Regions from separate parts of the Blautia sp. 2227st1_G12_2227SCRN_220401 genome, predicted to be linked through region 3. Evidence: predicted binding sites of a transcription regulator. Region 3 holds the regulator's gene; each other region holds the start of a gene.
What was found. Region 3 encodes Rex, which represses fermentation and respiration genes when NADH is low (regulators of the CRP and FNR family bind a similar motif). Its sites were predicted from a motif close to ATTGTTAANTANTTAACAAT; they were not measured.

Region 1: ABCM67_RS05365 (4Fe-4S dicluster domain-containing protein) is a predicted target of Rex. The motif match lies at 3,705-3,724, and genes of this name have one in related genera.
Region 2: ABCM67_RS10945 (L-lactate dehydrogenase) is a predicted target of Rex. The motif match lies at 2,917-2,936, and genes of this name have one in related genera.

The regions. Positions count from the first base shown of each region.
Region 1 is NZ_JBCLNI010000007.1:104,063-109,143, reverse strand. Features, by position in the region: gene ABCM67_RS05375 (bifunctional 5,10-methylenetetrahydrofolate dehydrogenase/5,10-methenyltetrahydrofolate cyclohydrolase) at 1-834, shown strand, start outside; gene ABCM67_RS05370 (glucosaminidase domain-containing protein) at 865-1,626, shown strand; gene ABCM67_RS05365 (4Fe-4S dicluster domain-containing protein) at 2,051-3,559, opposite strand; gene ABCM67_RS05360 (NAD(P)H-dependent oxidoreductase subunit E) at 3,960-4,439, shown strand; gene ABCM67_RS05355 (NADH-quinone oxidoreductase subunit NuoF) at 4,436-5,081, shown strand, end outside.
Region 2 is NZ_JBCLNI010000020.1:6,557-11,637, reverse strand. Features, by position in the region: gene ABCM67_RS10950 (Tex family protein) at 1-1,874, opposite strand, end outside; gene ABCM67_RS10945 (L-lactate dehydrogenase) at 1,947-2,894, opposite strand; gene ABCM67_RS10940 (FMN-binding protein) at 3,242-4,846, opposite strand; gene ABCM67_RS10935 (penicillin-binding Tp47 domain C-containing protein) at 4,990-5,081, opposite strand, start outside.
Region 3 is NZ_JBCLNI010000024.1:8,913-13,993, reverse strand. Features, by position in the region: gene ABCM67_RS12100 (PLP-dependent aminotransferase family protein) at 1-81, opposite strand, end outside; gene ABCM67_RS12095 (pyridoxamine kinase) at 174-1,040, shown strand; gene ABCM67_RS12090 (ABC-F family ATP-binding cassette domain-containing protein) at 1,071-2,987, opposite strand; gene ABCM67_RS12085 (redox-sensing transcriptional repressor Rex) at 3,202-3,849, shown strand; gene ABCM67_RS12080 (NAD(P)H-hydrate dehydratase) at 3,911-5,081, shown strand, end outside.

The sequences.
Region 1 (5,081 bases), on a different contig from region 3:
GGTAAAGAAGTAACAGCGGCTCTCAATGAAAAGATCAAAGCGAACGTTGCAGAGCTTCAGGCAAAAGGTGTAGATCCTACACTTTGCATTATCCGTGTTGGTGAGAATCCAAGCGATATTTCCTATGAGAGAGGTGCTACAAAGCGCTGTGAGACTCTTGGTGTTGCATGTGAGAAAATCCTTCTTCCGGAGGATGTTTCCCAGGATGAGCTTCTTGCAACCATCGATAAAGTAAACAAAGATGACAAGATCCATGGAGTTCTTCTGTTCCGTCCGCTGCCAAAACATCTGGATCAGGCAGTGATCGAGAATGCACTTGCAGCAGAGAAGGATGTTGACTGTATGACAGATCTTTCCATGTCTGGTGTATTTACAGGCAAGAAGATCGGATTCCCGCCATGTACACCGCAGGCATGCATGGAGATCCTTGATCACTATGGAATCGACTGCACAGGTAAAAAAGCGGTTGTGATCGGAAGAAGCCTTGTAGTTGGTAAACCGGCTGCAATGATGCTTGTTAAGAAAAATGCGACAGTTACTATCTGCCACACAAGAACCGTTGATATGCCATCCGTTGCAAAAGAGGCGGATATCGTTATCGTTGCAGCTGGCCGTGCTGGTGTTGTTGGTGCTGACTATGTCAGAGAGGGACAGACTATTATCGATGTTGGTATCAATGTCAATGCAGAGGGCAAGCTTTGTGGTGATGTTGATTATACGGCAGTTGAGCCAATCGTTGATGCGATCACACCGGTTCCTGGCGGAGTAGGAAGTGTTACAACTTCTGTTCTTGTAGGTCATGTGGTTGAAGCTGCAATGAGAAAAGCGCAGTAATAACAGTAATAAAGGGTTGATCATTTATATATGTACAGATTCCGAAATAGTTTTTGTTTACGGATGATGGTACTTGCAGGCGTTCTGGTGTTCGGAACGCCTGCAGGTGTTTTGGCAGAGGAAGCGGATCATTCTATGGAGGGTCAGATTTCGAAGCCTCAGTCATCTGGAGAGAGTGATACAGAGGGTTTTGTGGATGATTCCACAGATAATACTTATGGATATTATACGATCATGGGGTGTACCACAGTGGATGCGGAGGATATGGTAGTGCAGTATGAGGCGCAGAATGTGGAGTATCCTTCCGGCATCCTGACGGAGGGTGGTGCACCGGATATTGATACGTTTTGCACGATTGTGATAGAGGAAGCGGATGCGGAGGGCGTCCGTGGAGAGGTTGTTTTTGAGCAGGCCATGCTTGAGACCGGATGGCTTCAGTTTGGTGGGGATGCCAGTGCAGGGCAGTTTAATTTTTCCGGACTTGGGACTACCGGTGGTGGTGTTGCCGGTAATTCTTTTCCTGATGTAAGGACGGGGATCCGGGCGCAGGTGCAGCATCTGAAGGCTTATGCTTCTTCGGAGGAGTTGAACCAGGCTTGTGTGGATAATCGGTTCCAGTATGTTTCCCGTGAGAGTGCGCCTTATGTGGAGTGGCTTGGGATCCAGGAGAATCCTTATGGTGGCGGATGGGCCGCCGGGAGAAGTTATGGATATAAGCTTAGGAGTCTTCTGGCGGAGTTGAAGGGGGAGGAGTATACCTGGCCGGAGAGTACGGAGACGGTGGAGAAGTAGTGGTGGTGGCGAACGGGACGGCCCGGAAGGGAGTGCGGTTCTGTCCGCGGCCGGGCTTCGTCGGCGGCTGGATCTAAGGCGCCGGGATTCTGCTAAAACCATTTTCCAAAAGCCAGAACTCGCGGCTTTTTGCCGCTCAGACAGCTGGCTTTTGAAAAATAACGCAGAAGTCCCGCCGCCTAAGATCCAGCACACCTCCTGCAGAGTCGTCCGCAGACAGAACCGCACTCCCTTCCGGGCCTGTGCGTTGGCGGTGTTAGGTTGTCTGGCTATGGGGAAGGATGTGGATGAGGGATGGAGGCGGGCTTTGCCCTGTCCTGGTTGATAAAAAATGGAGATGTAACCTGGATTTTTAATCATCTAGGTTGCATCTCCGTTTTTTATTTAATAATGCTTAAAAAGTATTTCGATATATTGGGGGTATTTAGTTCAACTCCAGGTTTTCCAGTTCCTGTGAGGGGAGTTTTGGTTCTGAGCTGTCTACGTATTTTTTGAGGGCCTTGGAGGTTTTTGCGAAGCCGGCGTTGGTTCCGGCGCCTCCGATGCAGCCTCCGGGGCAGGCCATTCCTTCGATCATGCAGTTTTTGATCTTGCCGGCTTTTGCCAGAGTGAGGACTTTTTTGCATTCGGCAAGGCTTTCTGCGTGTTCGATGTGGACTGGTACATCGGGATAGTATTCCTTCAGACAGTTTTCGATGGCTCCGGCTACGCCGCCTGCAATGGCGTAGCCTCGTCCTGCTGCGGTTGCGGCCTGGGTTTCTTCCGGGAGCTCTTCGCAGGTGGATGGGGTGATGCTTTTGGCGTCGAACAGGCCCCAGAGTTCCTCGAAGGTGATCACGAAGTCTACATCACTTCTTACGGAATGACGCATGGCTTCCAGTTTCTTGGAGGCGCATGGTCCGATGAAGACTACTTTCGCATGGGGGTGCTCTTTTTTTACGATCCGGGCAGTTGCCACCATCGGGGTCAGCTCCTGGGAGATGTTGTCGATCATAGCCGGGAAGTATTTTTTTGCCATGACTGACCAGGATGGGCAGCAGGAGGTGAGGAGGAACGGGAGGTGGCCGGTTGCTACTTCTTTGGCGTAGTGGTGTGCTTCAGAGATGCAGCCGATGTCTGCGCCCAGTGCTACCTCATAAATGTTTGAGAAGCCCAGCTGTTTGAGAGCGGAGCGGAATTGGCCCGGGGTGACGTCTTCGCCGAACTGATTGATGTAGGCGGGGGCGATTTCTGCAATGATCTCAGTTCCTTCTCGGAGGGCATGTGCCAGCTGGAAAATCTGGGATTTGTCGGAGATAGCTCCGAATGGACAGCTGACCATGCACATGCCGCAGGATACGCATTTATCCTGGTTGATGGAGGCGCGTCCCTGTTCATCGCTCTCGATGGCTTTTACACCGCAGGCACGTTCGCAGGGGCGTTCTTTATGGGCGATGGCATCGTAAGGACAGACAGCTTTGCATCTTCCGCAATGGATACATTTGTCCTGGTCGATGAAGGATTTTCCGTTTACCATGGAAATGGCGCCTTTGGGGCAGGTGAGTAAACAGGGATGTGCGACACAGCCGCGGCACATGTTGCTGACTTCGTATTTGTTGGATTCGCATGCGGAACATGCGGAAGGGATCACCTGCATAAGAGGTGGTTCATAATATTTCTCGTCAATGTTGCTGGCCTTCACGCCATCGGTAAGGTGGACGGAACGATTTTCCGGGCGGAGGGAAAGTCCCATGGCCAGACGGACACGTTCGCTTGCAACAGCTCTTTCACGATAGATGCTTTCACGGTATTTCGCGCGTTCCTCTACAATATTGTAGGGAATGGATTCGATATCATGGATCATTGATTCGTCCGTGGATTCAAATCCGATCTTAGCAATTTCGGTAAAAATCTTTCGCCGGATCTGTTTTACTGGTGTGTCAAGATTTCGCATAGATGTTCTCCTTTACAAAATAAATTAATTAAATGTTTTCCACGCACTTTTTATCTATCTTAAAGTAATTGAGAAATAAAATCAATAACCGGCTTTAATGTTTTGGGGCAGAAACAAAGAGCAGATTTGTATCTTTATTATCAAAACTGTTAAAAATTGAACATATTTTATGGAAAATAGATATAAAATCAGTAAGCCGTTGTAAACATTTCGATATATTCTGAAAAAAGCAAAAAAACTGCTTGTGAAAAATGACCATATAAGTTATAATTAAAGGCATGAAATAGTGCAAAATAATGATTTGCATAAATGCGCGGCACTGACAGAGTGTTAAAGCATTAACCTGTAGTGGAACAGGTTGATCAAGTGGAAAATCTATGAGAAACAAGGAGGGAACCGAATGTTAGACCAGACGTATTACAGAAAAACGGACGAGATCATCGAGCACTACGGCCGGAAAGCTGCATCACTGATTCCGATCATGCAGGATATTCAGGCTGAGTACCGTTATCTTCCGGGAGAGCTTCTTACTTATGTTGCGGAACAGATTGGTGTAAAAGAAGCGAAGGCGTACAGTGTAGCTACTTTCTATGAAAACTTTTCCTTTGAGCCGAAAGGCAAGTACATCATCAAGGTATGTGACGGTACTGCCTGTCATGTACGTAAGTCCATGCCTGTAAAGGAAGCAATGCTGAAGGAACTTGGACTGAGTCATAAGAAGCATACTACAGATGATATGATGTTTACCGTTGAGACAGTTTCCTGTCTTGGTGCCTGCGGACTTGCACCGACACTGACTGTAAATGATGAAGTTCACCCGAAGATGACTCCTGAGAAGGCTGTTGAGCTTTTAAATGAATTGAGAGGTGAGAGCGTATGAGTATAACCAGTATGGAAGATCTGAAAAACAAACAGGCTGAGGTTAAGAAGAATCTTGATGGCTATACCTGCCGTGTTCTCGTCTGTTCCGGTACCGGATGTATTGCTTCCGGTGCTCAGAAGATTTATGAAGAAATGTCAAGACTCTGTGAGGGAATCGAGGGTGTTGCGGTTGAGATGCAAAAGGATGTTCCTCATGTAGGAATCGTTAAGACCGGATGCCAGGGCTTATGTGAACTGGGTCCTCTTATGAGAATTGAACCCTATGATTATCAGTATGTACATGTTCAGGTAGACGACTGTCGCGAGATCGTAGAGAAGACCGTGATCTGCGGACTGCCTGTCGAGCGTCTGTTTTATCGTCATAATGATGAGGCCTGTCCACATCCCAGTGACATTCCGTTCCTGAACCAGCAGACAAGGATCGTTCTTGAGAACTGTGGCAAGATCGATGCAGAGTCCATTGATGAATATATTTCCGTAGGCGGATTTTCCGCTATGGCGAAGGCTTTCTTTGAGATGACCCCACAGGGTGTTATCGACGAGATCTCGAAGTCTGGTCTCCGCGGCCGTGGCGGTGCAGGCTTCCCTGCAGGCAAGAAATGGTCACAGGTTGCACGCCAGCCGGAAAAAGTCCGTTATG
Region 2 (5,081 bases), on a different contig from region 3:
TCACGTGGATCTCTGGCAGGTTTTTCCAGTTCCTTTACGATATCACGTAAGGTTGGCTCTCCGATCTCCAGCTCCTTTGCCAGTTTTCCGTAATCGCGGATCTGTCTGGAAATACCGGTAAGCTTACGCTCTGCCACATCTTCCGGTGTGTAGCCCAGCTTTTCCAGGAGTTTTTTTGCTGCGTCATAGCTTTCCGGATGGACACTGGTTGCGTCCAGAGGATTTTTGCCTCCTGTGATCCGTGTGAAACCTGCACACTGCTCAAAGGCTTTCGGACCAAGCTTGGCAACCTTAAGAAGCTCTCTTCTTGTCTGGAAACGGCCGTTTTCCTCACGGTAGGCTACGATATTCTTTGCGATGGCCTTGCTGATTCCGGAAATATACTCCAGAAGGGATGCAGATGCAGTATTCAGATCCACTCCGACCTTGTTTACACAATCTTCCACAACGCCGTTAAGGGCTTCTCCCAGCTTTTTCTGGTTCATATCATGCTGATACTGACCGACACCGATGGATTTCGGATCGATCTTTACAAGCTCTGCAAGCGGATCCTGTACACGTCTTGCGATGGATGCGGCGCTTCTCTGTCCAACATCGAAATTCGGGAATTCTTCCGTAGCAAGCTTGCTTGCGGAATATACAGAAGCACCTGCCTCGTTGGTGATAACATACTGGACCTTTTCAGGGATTTCCTTAAGAAGCTCCACGATGATCTGCTCGGATTCTCTGGATGCCGTTCCGTTTCCTACAGAGATCAGTGTCACATGATATTTGCTGATAAGATTTTTCAGGGTTTCCTTTGCGGCACGGATCTTGGTCTCATTGGTTGGTGCTGTGGGATAAATAACTGTGGTATCCAGAACCTTTCCGGTAGGATCTACCACTGCCAGCTTGCATCCGGTACGGAAGGCAGGGTCCCAGCCAAGAACTACCTGTCCTGCAATTGGAGGCTGCATGAGAAGCTGCTCCAGATTTTTGCCAAAGACATGGATGGCACCGTCCTCTGCTGCCTCTGTAAGGGCGCTTCGGATCTCACGCTCAATAGCCGGTCCGATGAGACGTTTATAGCTGTCCTCAATGGCTTCTTTCAGAACCGGTGTAGTGTATGGATTATCGCGGACGATCACCTGTTTTTCAAGATAACGGATGATCTCTTCCTCAGGTGCAAGGATCTTCACAGTAAGAAATTTCTCTTTCTCACCACGGTTCAGAGCAAGGACACGATGACCTGCAAGCTTTTTCACCGGCTCCTCAAAGTCATAATACATCTCGTATACAGACTGCTCCTTCTCATCTCTTGCGGTGGAACATATAGTTCCCTTATCCATTGTTCTCTTACGGATACTGATACGATAATCTGCTTCATCAGAAATATGTTCTGCAATGATATCTCTGGCACCGCTGATGGCCTCTTCCACAGTTTTGACTTCTTTTTCCTCAGAAAGAAATGCTTTTGCCTCTTCTTCAAGAGGTTTCTTCGTCATCTGGAGAAGGATGATGTCGGCCAGAGGTCCCAGACCTTTTTCCCTGGCGATGATGGCACGTGTACGGCGCTTCGGGCGGTACGGACGGTAAAGATCCTCTACCACAACGAGTGTCTGCGCTGCCTCGATCTGTTTCTTCAGCTCCGGAGTCAGCTTGCCCTGCTCCTCGATGCTGCCCAGAACCTGAGCCTTTTTATCCTCAAGATTTCTTAAATAAGTAAGTCTCTCATTAAGATTACGAAGCTGTTCATCGTTCAGTGTACCGGTTGCTTCCTTACGGTATCTGGAAATAAAAGGAATGGTGCAGCCTTCATCGATCAGCTTAACCGCTGCCTCGACCTGCCATTTCTCAACGTTCAATTCTCTGGTAATTACCTGAATAATATCCATTTTTATCTTTCTCCCGTTGTTTCAAATTTGCCTGAGGCTGCTTTTTCCTCTTTACACAGCTTCTGACATTTATCAAAGATCAATCTGTGCGATCACGTCCTTCAGAGCATTGGCGCTTGCATGAAGCTTCTCTGTCTCCTCCTCGGTCAGCGGAACACGAACGATACGTTTTACACCTTCCGGTCCGATAGAAGCCATGGTACTAAGACATACGTCTTCAACACCGTACTCTCCGTGAAGCATGGTTGATACACTGACTATTGTATCAGATGCTGCAAGAAGAAGCGAGCAAAGTCTGCAAACAGATACGGCTACCGCATAAAATGTAGCACCCTTCTTGGCGATCACAGTTGATCCTGAAGTATGAACATACTCCAGAACCTCTTCTCTGTCAAGTGGTTGCAGATCTTTCTGATCCTCATGAACGATCTTGTCAAACTCATCAAGGGTCGCACCTGCAACAAAGGCTCTGGACCACGGTACAAAGGAAGTATCTCCATGCTCTCCGAATACATAGGCGTGGATGTTTTTCTCAGATACACCGTAGTGCTGAGAAAGTCTGCAGCGGAGACGGGCCGTATCCAGGGCGGTTCCGGAACCAAGGATCTGATTTTCCGGCAGTCCGGAAAGCTTTGCAAATGCATAAGTCATAATATCACATGGATTACTTACGATAATATAAAGCGCTTTGGGAGCCACCTTTACGATCTCCGGAGTAATACTCTTCATAATGTTGACGTTGGTCTGTGTCAGCTCGATGCGAGTCTGTCCCGGTTTTCTGGCAATACCGGAAGTGATGATCACAATGTCAGAATCTACAGCATCCGGGTAATCTCCTGCCACGATGGAGATCGGCTCACGGAAACTGGTTCCCTGCTCAATATCCATAACCTCACCTTCAGCCTTATCTTTGTTAATATCGATCAGAACAATCTCTGATGCAATACTCCTCTGTGATAAGGTATAAGCGATAGTTGCTCCTACACTTCCTGCTCCGATGATCGTAATTTTACTGCTCATATTTGTTCTCCTTTCAGCGTTGTTTGTCATTTTAATAACAACTTTAATTACACACATTCAAACATAACATAAAACATTGCCCTGTGCAATAAAAATTTTATTGTATTTCTCAGGTTAATTCCCGCTAATTTGTATTTCAAATTATTTAAACCGATTATATTTTCTGATATTTTCCCTATTATTCTGTATACATTCCTGTTATTTTTTTATCGATTTATAGAAGCAATTTCAGAAACCTAGCAAAAAACCTCTGAACTTCAAAAAAAATCAAGAAGTCCAGAGGTTTCTTTCACCTCTTATTATTGGCTTAGATTCAGATGTTTATAGCTGCTCCAACGTTCACCCGGTTAATTCTTTGCCTGGGTAAGGGCTTTTTGTGCAGCGTCCAGGATCCCTTCGGAAGAATATGTGGCTCCGCTGACAGTATCGATTCCATCCGCCGACTGGTTTGCCATGATCTGAGAATAGATCGTGCTCCATGCAGGATCAAAAAATTCCGGTGTATCCTGATTTGTCTGCTCAATGGATACGATCTGGCCTCCTGAGATCGTAATTATCAGATATGTTTTTCCTCCATATCCAAAAGCCGAGCCTGTATACGTTCCATCTCTGTACATTCCCACCGGTTCCGGTGCTTCCGTTGGCTCCGGTGTTGCATCCGGCTCATCTGTCCCTGGTGTTGGAGTTACATTGGGTTTTTCAGGAACCGGCGTCACATCCGGGTCGTCCGGCTCCGGCGTCGGGGTTGCTGCCGGCGTCTCTGTTGGCTTCGGTGTGGCTGTTGGTTTCGGCGTTGCCGTAGGTTTCGGTGTGGCTGTTGGCTTTGGTGTCGGTTTCTTTGTCGGAGTTGGTGTCGGTTTCTTTCCATACTCCGGATTGATCGCTTCTTTAAGAGCTTTTTTTACAGCGTTGAGAATTCCGTTGGAGGAATAGGTTGCTCCGCTGACTGCATCAATATCATCTACAGAATCCGTACCAATGATCTGTTCCTCCAGCACGCTCCATGCTTTTTCAAAAAACTGCTCCGTGTCCGTATTTTCCTGTTTCAGAGCTTGGATCACTCCATCCTTGATGGTCACAATTACTTTCACGTCTCCATTGAAGCCCTTTGCCGAAGCTGTATATTTACCATCCAGATATTTTTGGGGACTGTCCGGATCTTCCGGTTTCTTTGTAGGAGATGGTTTTTTTGTAGGTGACGGAGCTGATGTCGGAGTTGGTAAAGCAGTTGCTGCAGGTGTAGGGGTGACCTGCTGGCTGTTTCCATCTGCCGCTGCCTGGGAGAGGGCATTCTGAACTGCCTGGATGATTCCGTTGGAGGAATAGGTTGCTCCACTTACTGCATCTACATTCGGTGTATTTCCGGCGATCATCCTGCTGATCACACCCTGAGCTGACGCAAAATACGACGCGGTTTCTCCAGATGCCTCCAGAATATCTATAGCCGCAATCTTTCCACCGCTGATTGTTACTCTCACGCGAATCGTCCCGCCAAATCCGGTTCCGCTTCCTTCATACGTACCGTCCTTATATCCATCTGCCGGAACGCTTGCTACCGGTGTCTGCGTGGTTCCCTGTCCTGCGGCGCCGGAATTGCTTTTTGCAGATTCGGAAACCGTTCTTGTACCTGAGCTTTTTTTCGCTGCTGTTTTTTTTGCACTTTTTTTCGATGAGCTTTTCTTTTTTGTTGTACTGTTTTTCTCAGCTGTGGCAGTTGTGCTGTCAAAAACAGTATTTTCTTTTTCATACCCGAGATATTTTTCCAGCTCTGAAGCAGACATTACGGTCGTCTCTGCTTGCCCGACTGCTTCTGTCTCTCCATCAGAGCCCTTCGCCTTTATGCCTGAAAACACAAGCGCCGCAATCACAGCAGCTGCAGGGACCAGCTTGGTCCAGGGTATCTTCGGAGTATTTTTTTCCTCCTGCTTTTTATCTTTCAGATCTTTTTCCATGCTTCCTTACTCTCTCCTCTTTTCTTGCGGCCTCTGTCAGACATTGTTCTTCAGAAATCAGCAGACCTCTGCCGCAGACATTGCTCTATGTCTACGGCAGAGGCTCCCGGATATCTGTGCTCACATTCGGTTCAACAGTGAAATTATTTAACTGTTACCACAAATTTCTTTGTAATTCCGTTGCATTTCACTATGATCGTTGCTTTACCTTTTTTGATTCCCTTTACAACACCCT
Region 3 (5,081 bases):
TTCCAGGATCAGCTTCCGATAATAGTGGTAAACCTCCAGATAAAGGTGTTCTTTTTTGTGTTCTGCAGATATATTTAACATAAGTATGATGATTTCCTTCCAAAAATGATTGCGTAAACCTGACAGTTCATTCTATAATATTACAGAAAAAAACTCAAGACTGGAGAATTACCATGAAAAAAATAGCAGTGATCAATGATCTTTCCGGGCTGGGGAAATGTTCACTGACAGCAGCGATCCCGGTGATCTCGGTGATGGGAGTCCAGGCGTGTCCACTTCCCACCGCTGTTTTAAGCAACCAGACCGGTTATGAAAGTTATTTTTGTGAGGATTTCACAGAGCATATGGAACCATATATGGAGCAGTGGAAAAAAAGAGGATTTTTCCCGGATGGGATCTATACAGGATTTCTTTCTGACGATAAGCAGGCAGACAGGATCCTGAAATTTATGGATGCGTTTGCAGGGAAGGATACTCTGATCCTTACAGATCCGGTGATGGGGGATGACGGCGCGGTTTATCCGATCTATACAGAAGAGCTCCGCAGCCGGTTCTGCGAACTGACACGTCGTTCCTATGTGATCACACCGAACCTTACGGAGGCCCTCCTTCTTCTCTACGGAAAAGAAAAAATGGAGGAGATCTGGAATAAACTGCAAAAGGTATCAGAGGCCCGGCGGATGGAAGAGATCCGGGAGATCGGGTGCGGACTTGCCCGGAAATTTTCACTTCCTGCCGTTGTGATCACCGGAGTGGATCACAGGGAGGAGGGGCAGCCTCTGAAAATGGGGAATCTTGTCCTGGAAAACGGAAACAGCTCCTGGGTATTTGCAGAGAAATCCGGCGGAAGCTATTCCGGGACAGGAGATCTTTTTGCATCCGTGCTCAGTGCAGGGCTGGTAAAAAGATATTCCATGAAAACCTGTGCAGAGCTGGCCGTGGACTTTATCTCGGCATCGATCCGGGATGCGGTGGAGGAAGGAACAGACCGTAACGATGGTGTATGCTTTGAACAGCATCTCGGCATGCTGCTTCCGTAAAAACATAAGGGGATAAAAAAGAGCTGACCGTCAGGCCAGCTCTTCCCATTTTTCATAAAGCTCTTCCAGTTCTTCAGTGATGGCTGCTTTTTCGCGGCTCAGCTTTGTACATTCCGCTACATTGGTGCAGACATCCGGAAGGACCATGGTTTCGTCGATCTCGCTGTCTCTTGTTTCCAGCTCTTCGATACGGGCTTCGACTTTTTTCAGCTCGGCTTCCCGTTTTCGTTTCTTTGCCTGTTCTTCCTTCATCTGCTGCCAGGAAAGCTTGTTCTCGGAAACCGCTTTTTCTTCGGCAGGTGCCTCCGGAGAAGTGCTTCCCGGTGCATAGGTACTGGTCAGCTCCTCCTTCTTTTCCAGATAGTAATCATAATCACCGATGTAATTTACCACTGCCTGGTTTGTCAGCTCCATGATCCTGGTCGCAGTCTGATTGATAAAGTAACGGTCATGGGAGACATAAAGGACTGTACCGGTGTAGCTGACCAGTGCTTCCTCCAGGATCTCCTTGGAGGCAATATCCAGATGGTTGGTAGGCTCGTCAAGGATCAGGAAGTTGGCTTCGGAAAGCATCAGCTTTGCAAGGGAAACACGGCCTCTTTCTCCACCGGAAAGTGCGGAGATCTCCTTGAAAACATCATCTCCGGTAAAGAGAAATGCGGCAAGCATATTTCGGATCTCGGTCTCTGTGAGAGTCGGATAAGTATCGGAGATCTCTTGGAAAATCGTCTTGTCCATATGCAGAACATGATGTTCCTGATCGTAATAACCGATCTGCACCTTGGAACCAAGGGAAAATTTGCCGGCATCTGCCTCAATAAGACCGTTGATGATCTTCAGCATGGTGGTCTTTCCGGTTCCGTTGTTTCCGATCAGTGCCACACGCTCGCCGCGTTTGATATCAAAGGAGATATCGGAGAACAGGGTCTGTCCCGGAAAGGCCTTGGAAAGCGCTTCCACGTGGAGCACATCGTTTCCGCTTAACACCCGTGGTTCCAGCGAGATACGCATCCGGTCCTGGAGCTCAAGAGGCTTTTCGATCCTCTGTACACGGTCCAGCATTTTTTCACGGCTTTCCGCACGCTTGATGGATTTTTCACGGTTAAAGGATTTCAGCTTGGCGATAACGGCTTCCTGATGCTTGATATCCCGCTGCTGATTTAAGTATGCCTTGTACTGTGCGTCACGAAGCTGAGCCTTCTTGAGAGCATAGGCAGAGTAGTTGCCGCTGTATACGCGGGTCTGTCCGGCTTCGATCTCAATGACCTTGGTGACCACCTTATCCAGAAAATAACGGTCATGGGAGACGATAAAAACAGCTCCCGGATAATTCAGAAGATAAGTTTCCAGCCAGGAGATGCTTTCCATATCCAGGTGATTGGTTGGCTCATCCAGAAGCAGGATATCCGGCTTGGAAAGAAGCATCTTGCCCAGCGCCACGCGGGTTTTCTGACCGCCGGAAAGAGTTTCGATCTGCTTGTCATAATCTTCCTCCGTGAAGCCGAGACCCTTTAAGACACCGGTCAGCTCACTTTTGTAAGCGTATCCGTTCTCCAGCTCAAACTGATGGGTCAGGCGGGTATAGGTTTCCATCAGACGGTTCAGCTCATCACCGGTCACCGTGTTCATTTCCTGTTCCATGTTGCGGATACGGCGTTCCATATCGATGATGTGCTGCTTGGTGGTAAGAAGCTCCTCGTAGATGGTATGATGTCCGTGGATATCCTGGTACTGGGCAAGATAGCCGATATTTTTATCCCGGGCAAGCACCACGGTACCGGAATCAGCAGAAAGCTCCTGCATGATGATACGCAGCAGTGTGGTCTTTCCTGCACCGTTGCATCCGATCAGAGCAGCCTTTTCACGGTCTTCAATGTGAAAGGATGCATCATTTAAAATTACTTTTTCGCCAAAGGCCTTGCATATATTCTGACATGATAAAATCATAAAAACTGTCCTCCTGTATAAAGAATCACCCCTGTTTATGTCTGAACAGGGAAAAATCCTCCACCTATTATAACGGAAACTGCCGGGATTTCAAAGAAAAAATCAATTATTAGAAAAAATAAAAAGAAATTTGTACAGAATAGACAACTTTAATTGACAGGAAAATGTCAATTCGTTATAATTAACCTAGTGTAAGGTAAGGAGGAAAACTATCGTGGAGACAAAACAAATCTCGAAAGCGGTGATTAAGCGTCTGCCACGCTATTACCGCTACTTAGGAGAGCTGATGGAAGACAATGTAGAACGTATTTCTTCCAATGAGTTAAGTAAGAAGATGCATACCACAGCTTCTCAGATCCGTCAGGATCTTAATAATTTCGGCGGTTTTGGGCAGCAGGGGTATGGCTATAATGTACATTATCTTTATACAGAGATTGGTAAGATCCTGGGACTGGATACCGTTCATCCGATGATCATTCTGGGTGCTGGTAATCTGGGACAGGCACTTGCCAATTATGTGGATTTTGAGAAGCGTGGCTTCAGGCTGGTTGGTATCTTTGACGTAAATCCTGTGCTTGAGGGCATCGCAGTCCGTGGACTTGAGATCCAGATGCTCAGTGAGCTTCCGTTTTTCCTGAGAGAGAATAACGTGGAGATCGCGATCCTGACACTTCCCAAGAATAAAGCCAAGGAAATGGCAGATATCCTGGTGGAGAACGGGATCAAGGCAATCTGGAATTTTGCACATCTCGATCTTGAGACACCGGATGATGTGATCGTAGAGAACGTTCATCTTTCCGAGAGTCTGATGACACTGTCTTATAATCTCAGCAAATACAGGCAGGAACATGTGGATAAGTAAGAATTGTTAAGCTGCCGGAAACGGCAGCTTTCTCTATGACAGAGGGGAGGCAGAAGACAGAATGAAGAAGCTTGTTACCTGCAAAGAAATGAAGGATCTGGACTCCACAACGATCCGTGAGATCGGAGTTCCCTCCGAGGTTCTGATGGAGCGGGCGGCACTGAAGGTGGTAGAGGAAACAGAAAAGTATCTCCAGAAGGACGAAAGGATCCTGGTAGTCTGCGGAAGCGGAAATAATGGCGGTGACGGTATCGCTGTTGCCAGATTGTTCCATCTGAAGGGAATCCGGGTAGAGTTTTATATGGTCGGAAACAAAGATAAAATGACCAGAGAGACAGCTCTTCAGTATAAGATCGCTTCCGGTTATCGTGTCCCGGAGGTGAATAACCCGCAGTGGAGTGAATATACTACTATAGTAGATGCCGTGTTTGGGGTAGGCCTGACGCGTCCGATCGAGGGGCATTATGCTGATATCATCCATGAGATGAACAGTGCGAGGGCCAAAAAGATCGCAGTTGACATCCCGTCAGGAGTGAACGGAGATACTGGCCTGGAAATGGGAATTGCCTTCAGCGCCGATCTGACTGTCACATTTGCCTACCGGAAAAGAGGTCTTTGCTTTTATCCGGGAAGACTGTATGCAGGAAGGATCGTTACCGCCGATATCGGGATCTATGAGCAGGAAGCTGTGACTGCATCTGCCGCCTGTCTGGAAAATAAAGATCTGAAGCTGTTTCCGGAACGTGATCCCGGCGGAAACAAGGGTACCTTCGGAAAAGTGCTCTTTGTGACCGGAAGTGAGGGAATGTGTGGAGCCGCTTATTTAAGCGCCAGTGCAGCACTTCGTGCCGGTGCGGGAATGGTAAAGATCCAGACTGTGGAAGCCAACAGGATCCCACTGCAGATACTCCTTCCGGAGGCTATGGTCTGCAGCCGCTTTGATCAGGAATCCAATGAACAGCTTCTATCCTGGTGTGATGTGATCGTGATCGGACCGGGACTTGGAACATCAGTGGCCAGCCGTGAGAGAGAACAGTGGTTTCTCACGGCGGCTGCCCGGGAGAAAAAGCCGCTGATCCTGGATGCGGACGGCCTGAACCTTCTGGCTGCACATCCACAGTGGTATCAGTATCTGGGAGAGCATGTAGTCCTGACACCGCATATCGGAGAAATGAGCCGGCTCAGTGGCAGAACGATCCAGGAGATCCAGCATGAGATCGCAGATACTGCAC